DNA from 2 places in the Paenibacillus cineris genome. Region 1 is predicted to be linked to the other one. Evidence: a T-box and tRNA genes for the amino acid it is inferred to sense, from the RefSeq annotation. Region 1 holds a T-box; the other holds one or more tRNA genes.
What was found. The T-box of region 1 lies ahead of KI379_RS31765 (valine--tRNA ligase). A T-box ahead of a tRNA ligase gene usually reads a tRNA of that ligase, here a tRNA-Val.
Positions count from the first base shown of each region.

Region 2: it has a tRNA-Val gene. The T-box ahead of KI379_RS31765 (valine--tRNA ligase) is inferred to sense a tRNA for this amino acid. The anticodon was not compared.

Region 1 covers NZ_BORU01000005.1:516,645-524,440, reverse strand. Annotated here, with positions in the region: gene murC (UDP-N-acetylmuramate--L-alanine ligase) at 1-721, opposite strand, end outside; gene KI379_RS31770 (bifunctional folylpolyglutamate synthase/dihydrofolate synthase) at 726-2,102, opposite strand; gene KI379_RS31765 (valine--tRNA ligase) at 2,148-4,814, opposite strand; T-box leader at 4,873-5,129, opposite strand; gene KI379_RS31760 (LysM peptidoglycan-binding domain-containing protein) at 5,403-6,851, opposite strand; gene KI379_RS31755 (RluA family pseudouridine synthase) at 6,981-7,796, opposite strand, start outside.
Region 2 covers NZ_BORU01000001.1:4,101,119-4,108,914, reverse strand. Annotated here, with positions in the region: gene KI379_RS19170 (AI-2E family transporter) at 1-820, opposite strand, end outside; gene KI379_RS34120 (sporulation protein YjcZ) at 1,032-1,145, shown strand; gene KI379_RS19165 (hypothetical protein) at 1,250-1,741, shown strand; gene KI379_RS19160 (mechanosensitive ion channel protein MscL) at 1,774-1,935, opposite strand; gene KI379_RS19155 (glycerophosphodiester phosphodiesterase) at 2,109-2,849, shown strand; gene KI379_RS19150 (hypothetical protein) at 2,926-3,099, opposite strand; gene KI379_RS19145 (hypothetical protein) at 3,264-3,458, opposite strand; gene KI379_RS19140 (YjfB family protein) at 3,662-3,841, opposite strand; gene KI379_RS19135 (hypothetical protein) at 4,016-4,333, shown strand; tRNA gene KI379_RS19130 (tRNA-Val) at 4,426-4,498, opposite strand; gene KI379_RS19125 (hypothetical protein) at 4,666-4,863, shown strand; gene KI379_RS19120 (GNAT family N-acetyltransferase) at 5,248-5,691, shown strand; gene KI379_RS19115 (DUF3892 domain-containing protein) at 5,782-6,021, shown strand; gene KI379_RS19110 (MBL fold metallo-hydrolase) at 6,128-6,865, opposite strand; gene KI379_RS19105 (copper amine oxidase) at 7,386-7,796, shown strand, end outside.

The DNA of each region.
Region 1 (7,796 bases):
CATCGGAATCGATCCCGTAGGTGGCCACATTGCAGCGGATCGAAGGAAGGATCGCACGGATATTCGCGTCATCAGCGCAGACGACGGCCGTGCCGTCTTCCTTAATCTGGCTCAAAAACTGCACATAAGCGCTCTTCAGCTTCTCAAAATCGCCGTCGTAGTTTTCAAGATGATCCGCCTCAATGTTCGTCACGATGCCGAGCCACGGATGGTACTGCAAAAAGGAGCCGTCGCTCTCATCCGCCTCAGCCACCACGTAGTCCCCTTTGCCGGCCTTGGCGTTCGTGCCAACGTTCATAATTTCCCCGCCGATAATAAACGTCGGATCTGCGCCGCATTCCTCCATGGCAAGTGCAATCATGGACGACGTAGTTGTCTTGCCGTGTGCCCCAGCAACGGCGATGCCCTTGCGCTCATTCAGCAATCTGGCCAGCATTTGCGAGCGGTGAAGGATCGGAATGTTCAGATGCTCCGCCTCTCTTCGTTCCACATTGTCCTTGGGAAGCGCCGTCGAATAGACGACCAAATCCGCTCCGTGAACCTGCTCAGCCGTATGACCTATATAAATTTTGGCTCCCTTGGCAGCCAGTTTTTCCGTTAATTCCTGGGCAGCCACGTCCGAACCCGTGACCGTGTATCCCATTTCCAGCATAACCCGTGCGATGGCGCTCATCCCGTAGCCACCAATACCGATAAAATGAACATGTTCAGAATTCAACAGATTTTCACCAACCTTTTTCAGAATCGGTCTGACCCAGCAGGGCTGCCCGCACATCAGAAATCAAATACAGCGTGCCGGACACCACTGCCAAATCCCCCGGTTCTGTCCGTGACTTAAGTATGTCTAGCGCGTGTTTCCAATCCGGTTCTACGATGATCTGCAAACCTGGTTTGCCGTGAGAATGCTTCAGCCGCTCCACAATGTCCAGCAAAGCATCAGCGTCCATTTTTTTCCGGAAATCCGGCTCGGTCAGGATAAGCGTATCCACTATTGGAAGTATATGCTTCAAAGAGGACTCATGATGCTTATTTGACAGCATTCCCATCATCAAATTTAACTGTTTAAAGTGATAATGCCTTTGCAGGCTCTTGCTGAGGCTCTCCAGCCCCTCCGGATTATGCGCCCCGTCCAGAACAATCCGCGGAGAATCGCCCACTTCTTCGAGCCGGCCGGCCCACTTCGTATCCCGGAACCCCTTCAGCAGATCCTCATCGTCCATGACAAAAGCCATGTACTGCCGCAGCACTTCCAGCGCCATCATCGCGCCGGCGGCATTGGCAATCTGGTGCTCGCCCTTCATCCCGATGCTCAGACCCAGCTCGCGGAAAGGACCTTTGAAATGGAACGTCTGCAACGAACCGTCCAAACCGATATATTCGTAGGTGAACTGCTCTCCCGCCAAATACAGCGTGGCGCGGCACTCTTCGGCTTTTTGCTTCAGCACCTCAATGACTTCCGGCTGGTTCACGCAGCTGACCACCGGAACGCCTGGTTTGATAATGCCGGCCTTTTCCGTGGCGATTTCCACAAGCGTATCGCCAAGAATATCGGTGTGGTCCATCCCGACATTGGTGATGATGGAGACGATGGGGTGAACGATGTTCGTTACATCCAGCCTTCCCCCGAGCCCGGTCTCCCATACAACCACGTCAGGGTAGCATTCCTCGGCATAATACAGGATCGCCAGAGCTGTGGACACTTCGAACATCGTCGGCGATCCGAGCTCCGTGGCCGCAATCTCCTGCACCGCAGGGTACAGGCGGTTCGCCAGGGAGAGCAGCACCTCCTCCGGAATGTCTTCCCCGTTGTACTGAAAGCGGTTCGTGAATTTGGTGATATACGGCGAAGTATACGTGCCTACCGAATAACCGCTTTGCAGAAGTACACGGGTCAAGTAAGCGCATGTCGACCCTTTCCCGTTCGTACCGGCGACATGAATGAATTTCAGCCTCCGGTGCGGGTTCCCGAACTTCTCCATTAACGTTTCGATCCGCTGCATCCCCGGTCTGATCCCAAACGGAATCAGACCGTTAATCCAATTCGCCGCCTCTTCATATGTGCGCAGAGAAGCCTCCCGTCCGGCTTCCAATTGATCCCCCATACCATTCACCTTCTGAATTTTAGTTAAGTTTCTGCTGCGTCGTGATCAGCCTCTCAGCTCTTCGATCCGTGCGATGACTTTGCTGCGTTTATCGGAATAGTCGGCCATCTTGGCCTTCTCCTCTTCAATGACTTTTGCCGGCGCTTTCGCCACGAAGCCTTCATTGGCCAGCTTTTTCTCCACCCGCTGCACTTCGCTGTTCAGATGCTGCAGCTCTTTCTCCAGCCGCGCAATCTCCTGGTCAATGTCGATTAGACCGGCAAGCGGCAGGTACAGCTCGGCACCGGTAATCACGGCGGTCATCGCCTTGTCCGGCGTCGTCAGGTCGAGACCTGCCGTAAAGCTCGAGGTGTTGCAGAAGCGCTGAACGTATACTTCGTTCCGGTTCACGATCTGCAGCACTTGCTCGTCGCCCGCCTTCAGCATCAGCTCGATCTTCTTGCTCATCGGAACATTAACCTCTGCGCGGATGTTGCGAACGGCACGGATGGCATCCATCAGCAGCGACATCTCGGCTGCAGCTTCGGCATCCTCGAAGGCTGGATCATACTCTGGCCATGCCGCAAGCGTGATCGTTTCCCCTTCGTGAGGCAGATGCTGCCAAATTTCTTCGGAGATGAACGGCATAAACGGATGAATCATCCGCAGCGTGCGGTCCAGCACATAGCTAAGCACCGACTGCGTCGTTTTCTTGGCGCTCACATTGTCTCCGTACAAAGAGAGTTTGGCAAACTCAATGTACCAGTCACAGAGGTCATCCCAAATGAAGTTATACAGGAGCCGGCCCGTTTCACCAAATTCGTAGGCATCTATTAGACGCGTAATGTCACGGGAAGTTTCGTTCAGGCGGTGGAGAATCCAGCGGTCCGCCGTGCTGAGCTCTCCGCTTATGTCAATGTCGTCATATGTGAATCCTTCCAGATTCATCAGAGCGAAACGGGAGGCATTCCAGATTTTATTGGCAAAGTTGCGCGCCTGCTCCACGCGTTCCCACCGGAAGCGCAGATCCTGCCCCGGCGTGCTGCTCGTGGAGATCATGTAGCGCATCGCATCTGCGCCGTACCGTTCGATGACGTCGAGCGGATCAACGCCGTTGCCGAGCGACTTGGACATTTTCCGTCCTTCGGAATCCCGGACCAGTCCGTGCATCAGCACGTCCTTGAACGGAATTTCGCCCGTAAATTCCAGCGCGGTAAAGATCATCCGGGCTACCCAGAAATAGATGATGTCATAGCCCGTAACGAGCACGTTTGTCGGATAATAACGTTCCAGATCCACCGTCTGCTCCGGCCAGCCGAGGGTAGAGAACGGCCACAGCGCCGAACTGAACCAAGTGTCCAGAACGTCGTTGTCCTGCGTAAGCTCGGTGCTTCCGCATTTGGAGCATTGAGTTACATCCTCATGGGCTACGTGGATCTCGCCGCAGGATTCGCAGTGCCAAGCCGGAATCCGGTGTCCCCACCACAGCTGACGGGAAATACACCAATCCCGGACGTTTTCGATCCAGTTCAGGTACGTTTTCTCGAAACGATCCGGAACGAAGCGTACCCCTTTGCCCGCCTTTTGCGCCTCGATGGCTCTTTCCGCGAGCGGCTGCATTTTAACGAACCACTGCGTCGACAGGTAAGGCTCGACTACGGCTCCTGTGCGCTCGCTGTGCCCTACCTGGTGCACATGGTCTTCGATTTTGATCAGCACGCCGAGATCCTTCAAATCCTGAACGATCTGCTTGCGGCAATCGGCCCGGTCCATGCCTTCGTACTTCGCGGCCTGGTCATTCATCGTGCCGGTCTCGTCCATCACGATGATTTGCGGCAGATCGTGGCGCAATCCCACCTCAAAATCGTTCGGATCGTGTGCCGGAGTAATTTTCACGGCGCCGCTGCCGAATTCGCGTTCCACGTACTCGTCGGCGATAATCGGAATCTCGCGTCCGACAATCGGAAGCACGAGCATCTTGCCGATCATATCCTTGTAGCGCTCGTCTTTCGGATGAACCGCTACCGCCGTATCGCCAAGCATCGTCTCAGGACGCGTGGTCGCTACCGTAATGTGGCCGCTTCCGTCCTTCAGCGGATACTGCAAATGATACAGATGGCCGTTGACTTCTTTATATTCAACCTCAATATCGGACAAGGCGGTTCTGGCGGCCGGATCCCAGTTGATGATCTTTTTGCCGCGGTAGATCAGCCCTTTTTCATAGAGTTTCACGAAAACTTCGCGAACCGCCTTGGACAGACCTTCGTCAAGCGTAAACCGCTCTCTGGAGTAATCCAGCGAAAAGCCCATTTTGGCCCACTGTTCATGAATCGTTTCCGCGTATTGGTCCTTCCATTCCCACACTTTCTCCAGGAACTTCTCGCGCCCCAGGTCGTGGCGGCTAATATTCTGCTCACGCAGCTTCTGCTCCACCTTGGTCTGCGTCGCGATGCCCGCATGGTCCGAGCCCGGAAGCCACAAGGCGTCGTACCCCTGCATCCGCTTCGTGCGAATCAGAATATCCTGCAGGGTAAAGTCGAGGGCGTGCCCGATATGGAGCATCCCTGTTACGTTTGGCGGCGGAATCACGATCGTATACGGCTCCGCCTCGGGCTTCTGCCCGGCTTTGAAATACTGGCCGTCGATCCAGTATTTGTACCATTTCTTCTCGGCCGATTTCGGGTCATACGTCGTCGGCATCCCGGTTGTTGCTTGGTTTTCCTGGTCTGTCATATTGTTCATCCTCCATCACAAGATCAGCTTTGCCAAAAATACAAAAAACCTTTCGTCCTCAAAGGACGAAAGGCTGTTCTTTCGCGGTACCACCTTTGTTTTGCGACAGCAAGCACAAACACGCATGCCTTCGCAACACTTCGTACAGATAACGGCTGCAGCCGGCCGGCTCTACCTCCCGCGCTTTCGGCGCAAGTGCTCAAACCGACAACTTCCGGGCGACTTCGGACAGCTGCATCCTGCGGAATCTTCCAGCGCTGCAATTCCGCTCTCTGAAGGGCAATACCGCCTACTCTTCCCGTTCATCGTTTTTGTGAAGATGGTGAAATGGATCATTTTTCAGCGAAGCTGAAGCGTTTCATATCGCAAGAAAAACTTCGGCCAAATTCGATGTCTTCTGTATTTGACGTTCGTTGATGTTTTTCTGCAAAACATATACTCCATAATAACGCGCTTCATGTCGATAGTCAACTTCCCTTGGCCCAAAGTGCAGGACCATTTTCCCGTGTTCAGGCAGACCTCATCCCGGAAACAAAAAAAGAGCCTGGCGCCGCAAAGCGCCAAGCTCTTCTGATTGCCTCAAAAACGTTACGGGATATACAGAATTTGACCTTCCTGCACGGTCTGGTCCGCCAGCCGGTTGTACAGCACAAGCTCCCGCGGCGTCAGCTGATAACGGTCAGCGATCGTCTCGAGCGTCTCCTCCCGCTGAACGATGCACAGCCGGACCTTACGGAACGGAGTCTGCTCGGAGATACTGCCGAGGAACAGGTTCTTCCATTTGATATCATCGGCTTCAGCAGCACCCGCGCTGGCGATGGCATCAGCAGCCTGCTGCTCCTCCTGCGCCTGCTGGTACTCAAGCTCCTTGATCGAACGGCTTGAGGACAAGATCGAGGAAAAGCCGATCGCTTCCTTCTCGCCGGACTCGGGTTCCTTCTTGCTTCCGAGCGCAATCCGCATTTCCCGGTCTTCAGGCGGTTCTTCCTGCTGAACTTTATCCTGGAAAGCTCCAAACGGGAACGTAGGCTCGCTGAACGGGTCTTTACCCGCCGCGTTCAAATAGATGTCTTCTTCCTGCTCTTCATCCGCCTGAACCGCCGTCGCTTCCGGATGCAGCAGCTCCGACTCCTCTTCATGCTCAAAATGCCACTTGTTCGGGTACTGGGGCTCCGCTGTCCGCTCCGATGATTCCTTGTCCGTATGTAAAGCGGATAATCCGGCCACCTGCGGCGGAGGCGCTGCCGCTTCCCGCTCAGGTTCGCGGGCAGATTCCCATGCGGTAGACGGCGCTGTTTCGCGGGAATCCGACGCCTGAGGCACAGCCGCTTCCTCCGGCTCGGACGGAGGAACAGCAGCCGCTTGCCATGCGGCTTCCCAGGCTGCCGCTTCCCGTGCTTCATCCGAGTCACTGGCTTCCGCGGCTTCGATCGGAACCTGTTCCAGCTGCTCTGCCTGAATTTGGGACTGAGGCGGCGTAAAGGACGGAGCCGGTGCGGTCCAGACAGGCGCAGGGTCGTCCGGCGGCGTGAATTCACGCTGTTCCGGTTCTGCCGAAGCCGGTTCTTCCTCCCGCTCTTGCGCGAAGATCGCCGCTTCCTCCGGAAGGTCCTCATCCGGTGCATGAACCACCGTGAATTCGTCCGCTTTCCAGGCGGGTGATTCCGCGGCCTGAGTCTCGATGCCGCGCAGAGAAAGAACGCCCGTAATATTCAGGCTCCGTTTGGACAGCAGGTCGACGTCAAAATTCTCGATTTCCACCGCAATGTCATCCAGCGAGGTTACCCGGTTCAAGGGAACCGTAATCTCCACTGGAATGAAATGCTCCAGCCGCTGCGTCCCTTCTTCCTCACCTTCGCTTCTGTACAGCCCCGACAGGAGCAGATGCCCGCGCAGACTGGCTTGTTCGTCCTGGCTGATCACTTGAATATGCGGAAGCAGCTCGATTTCCTCGAGTTCTTCGATACCCGCCACGTCTTCGTTTAAATGGATGCGTTCGTAAATGTCAAAGCGTAAACCGTAGGACTGGTCAAACACAAATAACGTCCTCCTTTTCGGCATATTTCTAACCGTGGGCCATCCCCACAGCACGAGCCAAAATCGTTACTCGTTCTATTTATATGCTTTAAAAAGAGGAGCATGCCAGTTTTCATATGATACTTAGGTTTACGCTCTCACAAGGGCTTTGAGACGCTCCATATCCTCGGGCCACGGATCGCTCACCTCAATCTGCTCGCGTGTGAGCGGATGGGCGAATGAGAGACGCTCCCCGTGAAGCGCCTGCCTGCCGATGGCGGACATGCTTCCGCCGTACAGGGCATCGCCCAGCAGCGGGTGGCCGACATGACTGAGATGAACGCGGATCTGATGCGTCCTTCCGGTTTCCAGTTCCAAGTAGACGAGGCTGGCTTGATTCCCTGCTTCAGCATGGAGAATCCGGGTCACCGCAGATTGCCCTCCCAAAGACACCCGTCTGCGCTGCTTGTGATGGCGGTCCTTACCGATGGGCAGGTCGATGACCTTCAGCTCCGCAGGGATCCGCCCCTCGACAAAAGCGGCGTAAATCCGCGAAATCCGCTTGCCGCTCATCTCCTTGTCCAGCACAAGCTGCGCCCAGTCATTTTTGGCATACAGCACGGGCCCGGTGGTATGCTGGTCGAGCCGATGAATATGCCTGACCGCAATCTCTTCCCCCTGCATCTGATAATGGGCGGCCACGGCATGATCCAACGTGATTTCGTCGGAGTGCCCATCCGGGTGAACCTTCATCCCGGCAGGCTTGTGAACGACCAGGCAGAAGTCGTCCTCGTACAGCACGGTGAGATCCGTCCAGATCGGCTCGATCCCCGCCTTGCGGGCAGCAAAAAGGGCCAGCCGAAGCCGGTCCCCTTTCCACTCGATGCCATTTGATGCCTGAAGCTGTCCAAGCAGCTTCTCCGGCATGCCTGCCTCGTTCAGCAGCCACGCCGCGGTCGCCGCTTC
Region 2 (7,796 bases), on a different contig from region 1:
CGATAAAACCGATGATAACGACCGGAATGGCAGCGATGATCGCACCTACGTAAGGAATCAGGTTCAGGACGATCGAGATCAGCGCGAGCAGCAGAGAGTATGGAAGCCCGATAATGAGGAAGCCGATGTACATCAGCACGCCTAGAATGAGATTCAGCACGACCCTGCCGACGATAAAGTTGCTGAGAGCCGTATCGATTTCCCGCAGCGCTTCTTTCCCTTCCTTCCGATATTTCCGTGGAAGGATGTGCAAAATTTTAGGGGGGAGCTTGCTGCTTTCTTTCAGCATGTAATACAGCACGATCGGAACGGTAGCAATAATGACCACGACATTGGATACGACGGATATAAAATTGGAGATCGAATCCGTTACGGCCATAATTAGACCGTTGAGATATTCACTCACGCGGGCATAAATTTCCGACTCGCTCGGCAGCGCCCTGGCGAAAAAGCTGTTTTTCTGAAGCGCCTCAAACTGCTTCTGCAAATCTTCCACGAAATAAGGCGCGTTTTCGGCAAAAGTGATCACCTGCTCGCGCAGCGTTGGCCATACCAGCACCGAAAACAGGGCGATCAGACCAACGAACACGAGGTAGATCGACAGAATCGAAAGCGACCTTTTCCAGTGGTGCTTTTCCAAGTAATTCACGATAGGCCTCAGCAAGTAATACATGAAACCGGCCAGCATCACCGGGACCAGCAGCAGCTTGAACAGCAGCACGATCGGATTGAAAATAAACTTTACTTTGGCACCCAAATAAATAATTAAAAGCGCCGCGATGATACCCAGACATGTACGAAAATATTTGCTCTGCAGCAATCAAATCCCCCCAGCCTTCATGGACCAGCCTATGTAACGGTCTGTTTCCTCTTTTACAACCCATTAACCAAATGTCATGAGGATGATTCAGGGAGCTCCTGCCATCGCTCCGGAAGGGTAACAGTTTGAGGCAATCCGGGTATTCGTACAGTCAAACCGCAGGTGAACTGCATAATATAGGTTGACCCCATGAAAAAGGAGGTTCAAACCTATGAGCGGAGTCGTAGGCGGCGTTGGTTATCCAGGCGGAGTTTTCAAATCGACGGGAGCGATCTTGGTCCTTTTCATCCTCTTGGTCATTATTTTGAGCTCCTGTTTTTGTTAAGGCGGAACACAACACATCCTGGCGGTATTCGGCCGGGATGTTTTTTTATGCCCGCGTTAGTTTACCTAATTACATACAGTCATTTAACCTGGGAGGGATTGAGGATGAACCAACTCGTGATCGCATTGTTCCGGACGAGACAGGATACGGCGCTGGCGGTCAGCGCGCTTTGGGAGCGTCAATTTGACAAAAAGGACGTGTCGCTGCTTGCCCTTGACAAGAGACAGTTATTTATCGTATGCCGGGATACCGGCTTGAAAGAACCCGTGTCCAGGCATGGTACCAGCGGGTTGTTCGGCGAAATCCGGGATTTAACCTCGAGCCTGACGCTGCGGGATCAAGTCACCTGGGCATCGGGACCGGCAGCGGCCAAACTTGGGGGGGCGGAAGTCGGGGGGAAGAACGACGGGCTGATTGTCAGTCTGGTGGGGATTGGCGTCCCCGAAGGGGATGCAGAAAACTATGAGAAGCTGCTGATTCAGGGGCATTTTATGGTCATTGTGGAGTGCAGTAAGGAGCGAAGCATCGAAGCGCAGCATGTTCTTGAGTCCCATGGGTGCGTCGAGACGAGAAAAGAAAAGCGTGTATCGACATAAAAAAAGGCGATCGAGTACCGATCCCCTTACTGTCAATAAATGATTCTCCGGCTTAAGTTAACGGCCGTTCCGTATTTTTTGCTGAGGATCTTGGCCTCTTCGGTGACGTAGGCGAGGATATGCTGCAGCCGCTGGGTGGCCGGCCGGATGGTTTCTTTGACTTCTCCATGGACGATGACGTCAAACACGATCATGATCGAATACCTCCTTATATGCGGGATAAATCCATGATAAAATACAACCATCAGAGAGGAATCAATTTGGATGGAGCGGTTTGTAAACTCTACGGTTTATACTCGCATTACATAAGACGGGTACGATAAGTTGGTAAGGTTTGCGAGAATACCAGTCGGGAGGTTGAAAGAAGTTGGATTCGATTATTAATTTTGCCCACCGGGGCGCATCTGCGGTATGTCCGGAAAATACGATGGCCGCTTTTGCCCGCAGTTTGGAGCTTGGTGCCACAGGGATTGAAACCGATGTTCAGTTAACCCGGGACGGCCGGCTTGTCCTGATTCACGACGAAACGTTGTCCCGGACGACAAACGGGAGCGGGTGGGTCAAAGACCATGACCTGGAAGAGCTGCGCAAGCTGGACGCCGGCAGCTGGTTCCATCCCGATTTTGGGGAGGAGCGCCTTCCGCTGCTGGAAGAGCTGCTGGAGCTGGTTCAGGACACCGGGACCGTCGTCAATATCGAGTTGAAAAATACGAAGGTACCTTATGCAGGGCTTGAGGAAAAGGTCATCGACTTGGTAAGAAGCTATAACCTGAGCGAGCGGATCGTCATCTCAAGCTTCAATCACTATTCCCTGCGGCTCTGCAAGCAGCTCGCGCCTGAAATCCGCACCGGCATTTTGTACATGGAGGGACTGTATGAGCCGTGGGAATATGCCCGCAGCGTTGAAGCCGACGCCTTGCACGCCTACCATTTTGCGGTGCTGCCTGAATTTGTGGCGGGAGCGAAGGCGGCCGGTAAGGTATACCACCCATGGACGGTCAACGAAGAAGAGGAAATGCAGCGTCTTATCGACGCAGGGGCAGCGGGTATCATCACCGACTACCCGGATAAGCTGGCGGCGCTGCTGAGCGCTTCAGTGCGCTCTTAAACAACGATAACCCGATGCCACGGCGGCATCGGGTTATTTTGTGTCTGAAAATTCTCCAGAACAGTGAGGGAACGCGTCACCCTTGATGATCCGGTGAATCCCCGTTCGACGGATGTTTACCTTTCTTCAAATCCCGCGCCCCTTCTTCCAGCACGTCTTCAATCATGTCCGTGGATGACGGCGTTTCATGATCGGGATCCGGAATGGGGTCGACCCCGGGGAAACGATCCTCTTCATTCGGTTTATTCATCGCCACACGTCCTTCCCGTAGAATCGTTGGTACTTCCATAGTGTGTTCCTTATATGTAAGGATAAACCGTTCCAAGAGCCGCTGAACCACATTTTCCTGCACCTTACGAGCCGAAAGGTTAATCGGTAAATAAAAATAAAGCCGCCCAGGCAGGGCAGCGAATATTAACGAATATGAATGAGGCGTGAAAGATGGCCGACTTCATCCAGCGGAATCCACATGGAGCCGTACACCGTCCGCATCTTTAAAGTGCCCGGATCATCGGATTTCTCGGGGATGCCGGTGATGGATTCACCATCCAAATTTTGAACGAATAATTGATGGCCGCGGCGGATCGCCATTTCAATTTCCTTTTCCATGAGACTATTCTCCCGTATCCACATACTGGTAAGACTTTTGTATCAATAACTATCTTTATCATAAGATAATTTTCGTCTGTTGGATAGAGAACGAATGTTTGATTGGTGGGGATATGGACCTAAAATATGAATATAATTTGAACGGATGTGCTGAAAAATAAAAAAAACCTCCGTCTGGAGGGGCAGAAAAGAAAGCCGAGCAGCTAAATCCGGATGTCTAGACGGTTTCCCAAATGGGGTACGGCGCTGCTATCCAGCATTTTGACCAGGGATTGACCGTCTTGCGAGGCTTGATCCTTAGCGATTTTAAGCACCTGGATGCTCACATTTTGAGCCAGCCGGGACTGGCTCATGGCCATCGATAAAGCAGGGATATCCATCATAAGCCTCCTCTATGTAAAATGGGTAACATCTATGTTATCGGATTTTCGGTGTGATTTATAAAATAGATGCCGCCCGGGAACCAAGTTCCCGGGCGTGCGATCAGAGAGGTGTCATGCTGATTTCATCCGAAAAATCCGGAATTAATACATGTCTCCACCGAAGTGATCGCGACAGTGGCATCTTTTATGGTGGCGTTTTTTGAAGTGGTGGTGCTGTTTGTGAATCTTATGGCAGGAAACATGCTTTTCTTTGTGAACCTTTTTGATTACAGGTTCCCAGTCCACTTTGACGAATATCGTTTTCTTGATTTCTTTTTTGAGGACGACTGGTTTTGGTTTGCGGACATGGCAGCGACGGCCGTGATCATGTTCGTGGAAAAAGAATTTACCCATTTGGTTACCCCACCTTTGTTGGAAAATGTGAAACCTGAGATATCGTATGTAACGGTTTCCTTAGCAATCACGGCGGAGGTCCATGCGGGAACAAAATAGATGATTATCTTAACGGGGCAGGGCCAAAACTCTGCAGGTCTGAAAATAACAAAAAAACCCTTGAAGCCTTAAGCTTCAAGGGTTTCTATAGATGATCTGCAGTGGGCTCGAACCACTGACCCCCACCCTGTCAAGATGGTGCTCTCCCAGCTGAGCTAGCAGATCGTACAAGTCAGATACATTTAATATAATAACAGCGCCGTAGTTAGCTGTCAATCATTTTATTTTGCTCACGGTGAATGGCATGCACAATTTGTTTGCCGCTCATGATTAGAAGCTATCCAAACGGGCGAAAACTAAAGTATATTTCGAAACAGAAGGAGTGGCACGGTATGCCGAACAAAGGCGGGCTGCTCGCGGCAGGGATGTGCCTGCTGCTTGCCGGATGCTCCCCCGCGGGTGAGTTTTCGGATGCGCAGGAGCCGATCAAGCCCGGTTCAACAATGGCCGACTCACCGATTATGCTGGACGTTTACGGCAAATCGGTCAGCGAGGATGTGTATTCCAAGGGCCCTATTACGCCGCCCTGATTCTTTGGACAAGACAAGGGCCCGTGCTCCGACTGCACCGGCCCTTTTTTTAGATATAAGAAAGTATTTGCATCGGAGATTCGGTTTCCTTATATCGCATGAAAAACTTCCGCAAAACGCGGTCTATCTTCCGTGAGTGTTCGTCGATAAACGTTTTTCTTATTCCTCATCCCATTTGCGCGAATACCCTTTTTGGATGACATAAATGAATGAATAGATCAAGATGGCTGATAAAATGACGATCAGCGCAATGGTCATGCCCATAACGATCCATGGTCTCCCTTCCATAGAGCTCTCATGAGTCAACTATACAGGAAAATCATTTTTTTGTATAATGATTCAGCCGTGTTTTTTATATTGATTGCATGAAAGAGAGGGTAACCGATGCCTGCAGAAATAGTATACGTGACGACCCCCGAGCAGCTGGAACATGCGCTGGACATCCGCCAGGAGGTGTTCGTCAAGGAACAAAACGTGCCCGCCGACCTGGAGATCGACGAATACGATGTGATCAGCGACAATGTTCATCATATCCTCCTTCAGGACAAGGATCAGTATGTGGCCACCGGCCGGATCATTTATTATAACAGCGATACCGCCAAGATGCAGCGAATCGCGGTTCGCCGCGAGTTCCGCACCCACGGGTTCGGCCGCATTTTGCTGATGGCGATGGAAGAGCGCGCGAGGGAACTGGGGCTGGCCTATTCCATCCTGGATGCACAGTGCCAAGCTGAACAGTTCTATGCAAAACAAGGCTACGAGGTCATTTCCAAGGAGCCGTTCGATGACGCGGGCATTCCGCATGTCCGTATGAAGAAAACACTGTAGGCTTCATTTCTTCGTATAAATCCATGTTCTCAGGGAACGATATCCATATGTCACCTTGATATATCATGACAATTTAAGGAGTGGATATCGATGGGAAACCCGGGAAGAGAACAATTTATCGCAGTACAAAAGAACGGTGACGGCGACTTGACAGCCTTTCAAACGTCGTCGGGCCGGGTGCTCGATTACGAGCAGGCGCTGCAGGAAGTAAAAGCGGGCGCCATTGCCGGAGTAAACGTTTTTAAAGGCCGTGACGGCGAGATGTACATTCGCGGGGACGCCGACGGCGATCCGTCGAATAATCTCGATAACCTGCCTACTTTTGAATAAAAGACGAGCGTCATGCTTCCAAAAATAATAGCCGGCTGCAGAGAAGGTTCATCTTTCTGCAGCCGGCTGTGTTTTTTCACCCGTAATCCACATCGACCTGCAAGGGTTACAGCGTATATACGTGCCCTTGCTCAAGGAAAGTCATTTCTCCGGTTTTTCCTACAAACTCGTCTTTATTATCTGCATAATGCATCAAGCGGATCATACGCTGAACCGGCTCCGGCAGCGATAGCAGCTCACTGAGCGTCGTATGCACCTCGCCCGGTCCTTCCAGCTGGACCTCGTGCAGGATCGTATCACAGCTGCGTTCCCGTACGAGCTTGTCCAGCAGCCCGGGGTCGAAGGTCATGTCCGCGCTGTAGAAGATCCGGCCGTTAATATAGAGGGAGAAGCTGTCTTTACCCGGAATGTGACGGTTCGGGATGAGCTCCAGCTCGATTTGCTCCGACAGGCGGCAGGGAACCCCAGGCTGAAGCGTATGTACGTCGAAGGCGTCCTCGAGGCAGGTGATTTGACCGGGTTGGGACAGACCACCCTTCAGCGTGTGCTCCCACAGGACATCACGCAAAGCTTCAGCGATATAAAGCTTCATTTTGCGATGGTACGCATATTTCATCTGGAAGGCAAGCTCCTCCAGGCCGCCGACATGATCGCCATGAATATGGGTGATCAGCACGGCATCCAAGTCATTAAACGTTTTGCCCAGTTGGTGAAGGGCGAGAGGGGCCGTAATTCCGCAATCAATCAGCAAAGTGAACGACCCGTCCCCGAGCAGGGCATTATTGTTGAAATACTTTTTGGCAAAAGCGCTGCCTGTCCCCAGCATCTGAAGCTGCAAGCTCATCGGTTGATCCTCCTGTGAATGAGCGGCATGCCGAGCATGCCGTTCGTATTTTTTTCTTTCATTATACACCACAGTTCCCAATTTCCATCTACCCCCATAATATGCTGTAAACGCGCGAAATGGGGTTTTGTCATGGCGAAGGGAAAAAGCAAAAAACCGGCACAAGCCAAAGGGGAAAAGGTCATCCGAGGCATGAGGCTCGTGACCTCCGACGTATGTGAGGCCTGTAAAACGCCCTGTGCCCGGGGAATGGCGTATGCGGCACGGATGAGAGTTCCGGGTGCGGTCGGCAAAGGGGTGCCCTGTATTTTAACCAAGAAATAAGGAGAGAAATTAGGAACTGAACCAAAAATTTGGAGCTATAGTCCCACAAGGTGGGGCTTTTTTTGTGTTTCTGGAACAAAATTCCTTCACTTTTGAGAAAAAATGTGAGTTTTGCCCGTATGGACAGCGCAACTTGCGTTTGTACTTTTCGTATATACATACAACATCACGATGGAAATGGAGGGAAATGAATAAGATGAATTGGAAGAAAGTTATGGTATGCGTATTCGCCTTTTCCCTGATGGGGGGTTCTGTGTTTGCGGATTCGATCACCCAGAAAGTCAAGGTGTGGATGAACGGCAAGGAAATCCAGGACGGCGGCTATATCATCGACGGCAAAACCTATGTCCCGATTCGGGAGTTTGACGGGGTCGTAAAGTTTAATTCAGATACGAACAAGGTTGAATTCATTAAGCCTAACGTACATATATTTCTGTTTAATGGAGATACCGTCTTCGGTAACGTCAATAAAGGGAAGCTCAAGTTTAACGTATTCTGCCAGGTGGACAGCTTATCGGACGATGTGGCGAGCGTAAAGGTGGCTATTACGGATCCTTCGGGAAAGGTCAAGGATATCCAGTCTCAGGACGTGAGCGGCAGCCAGAAG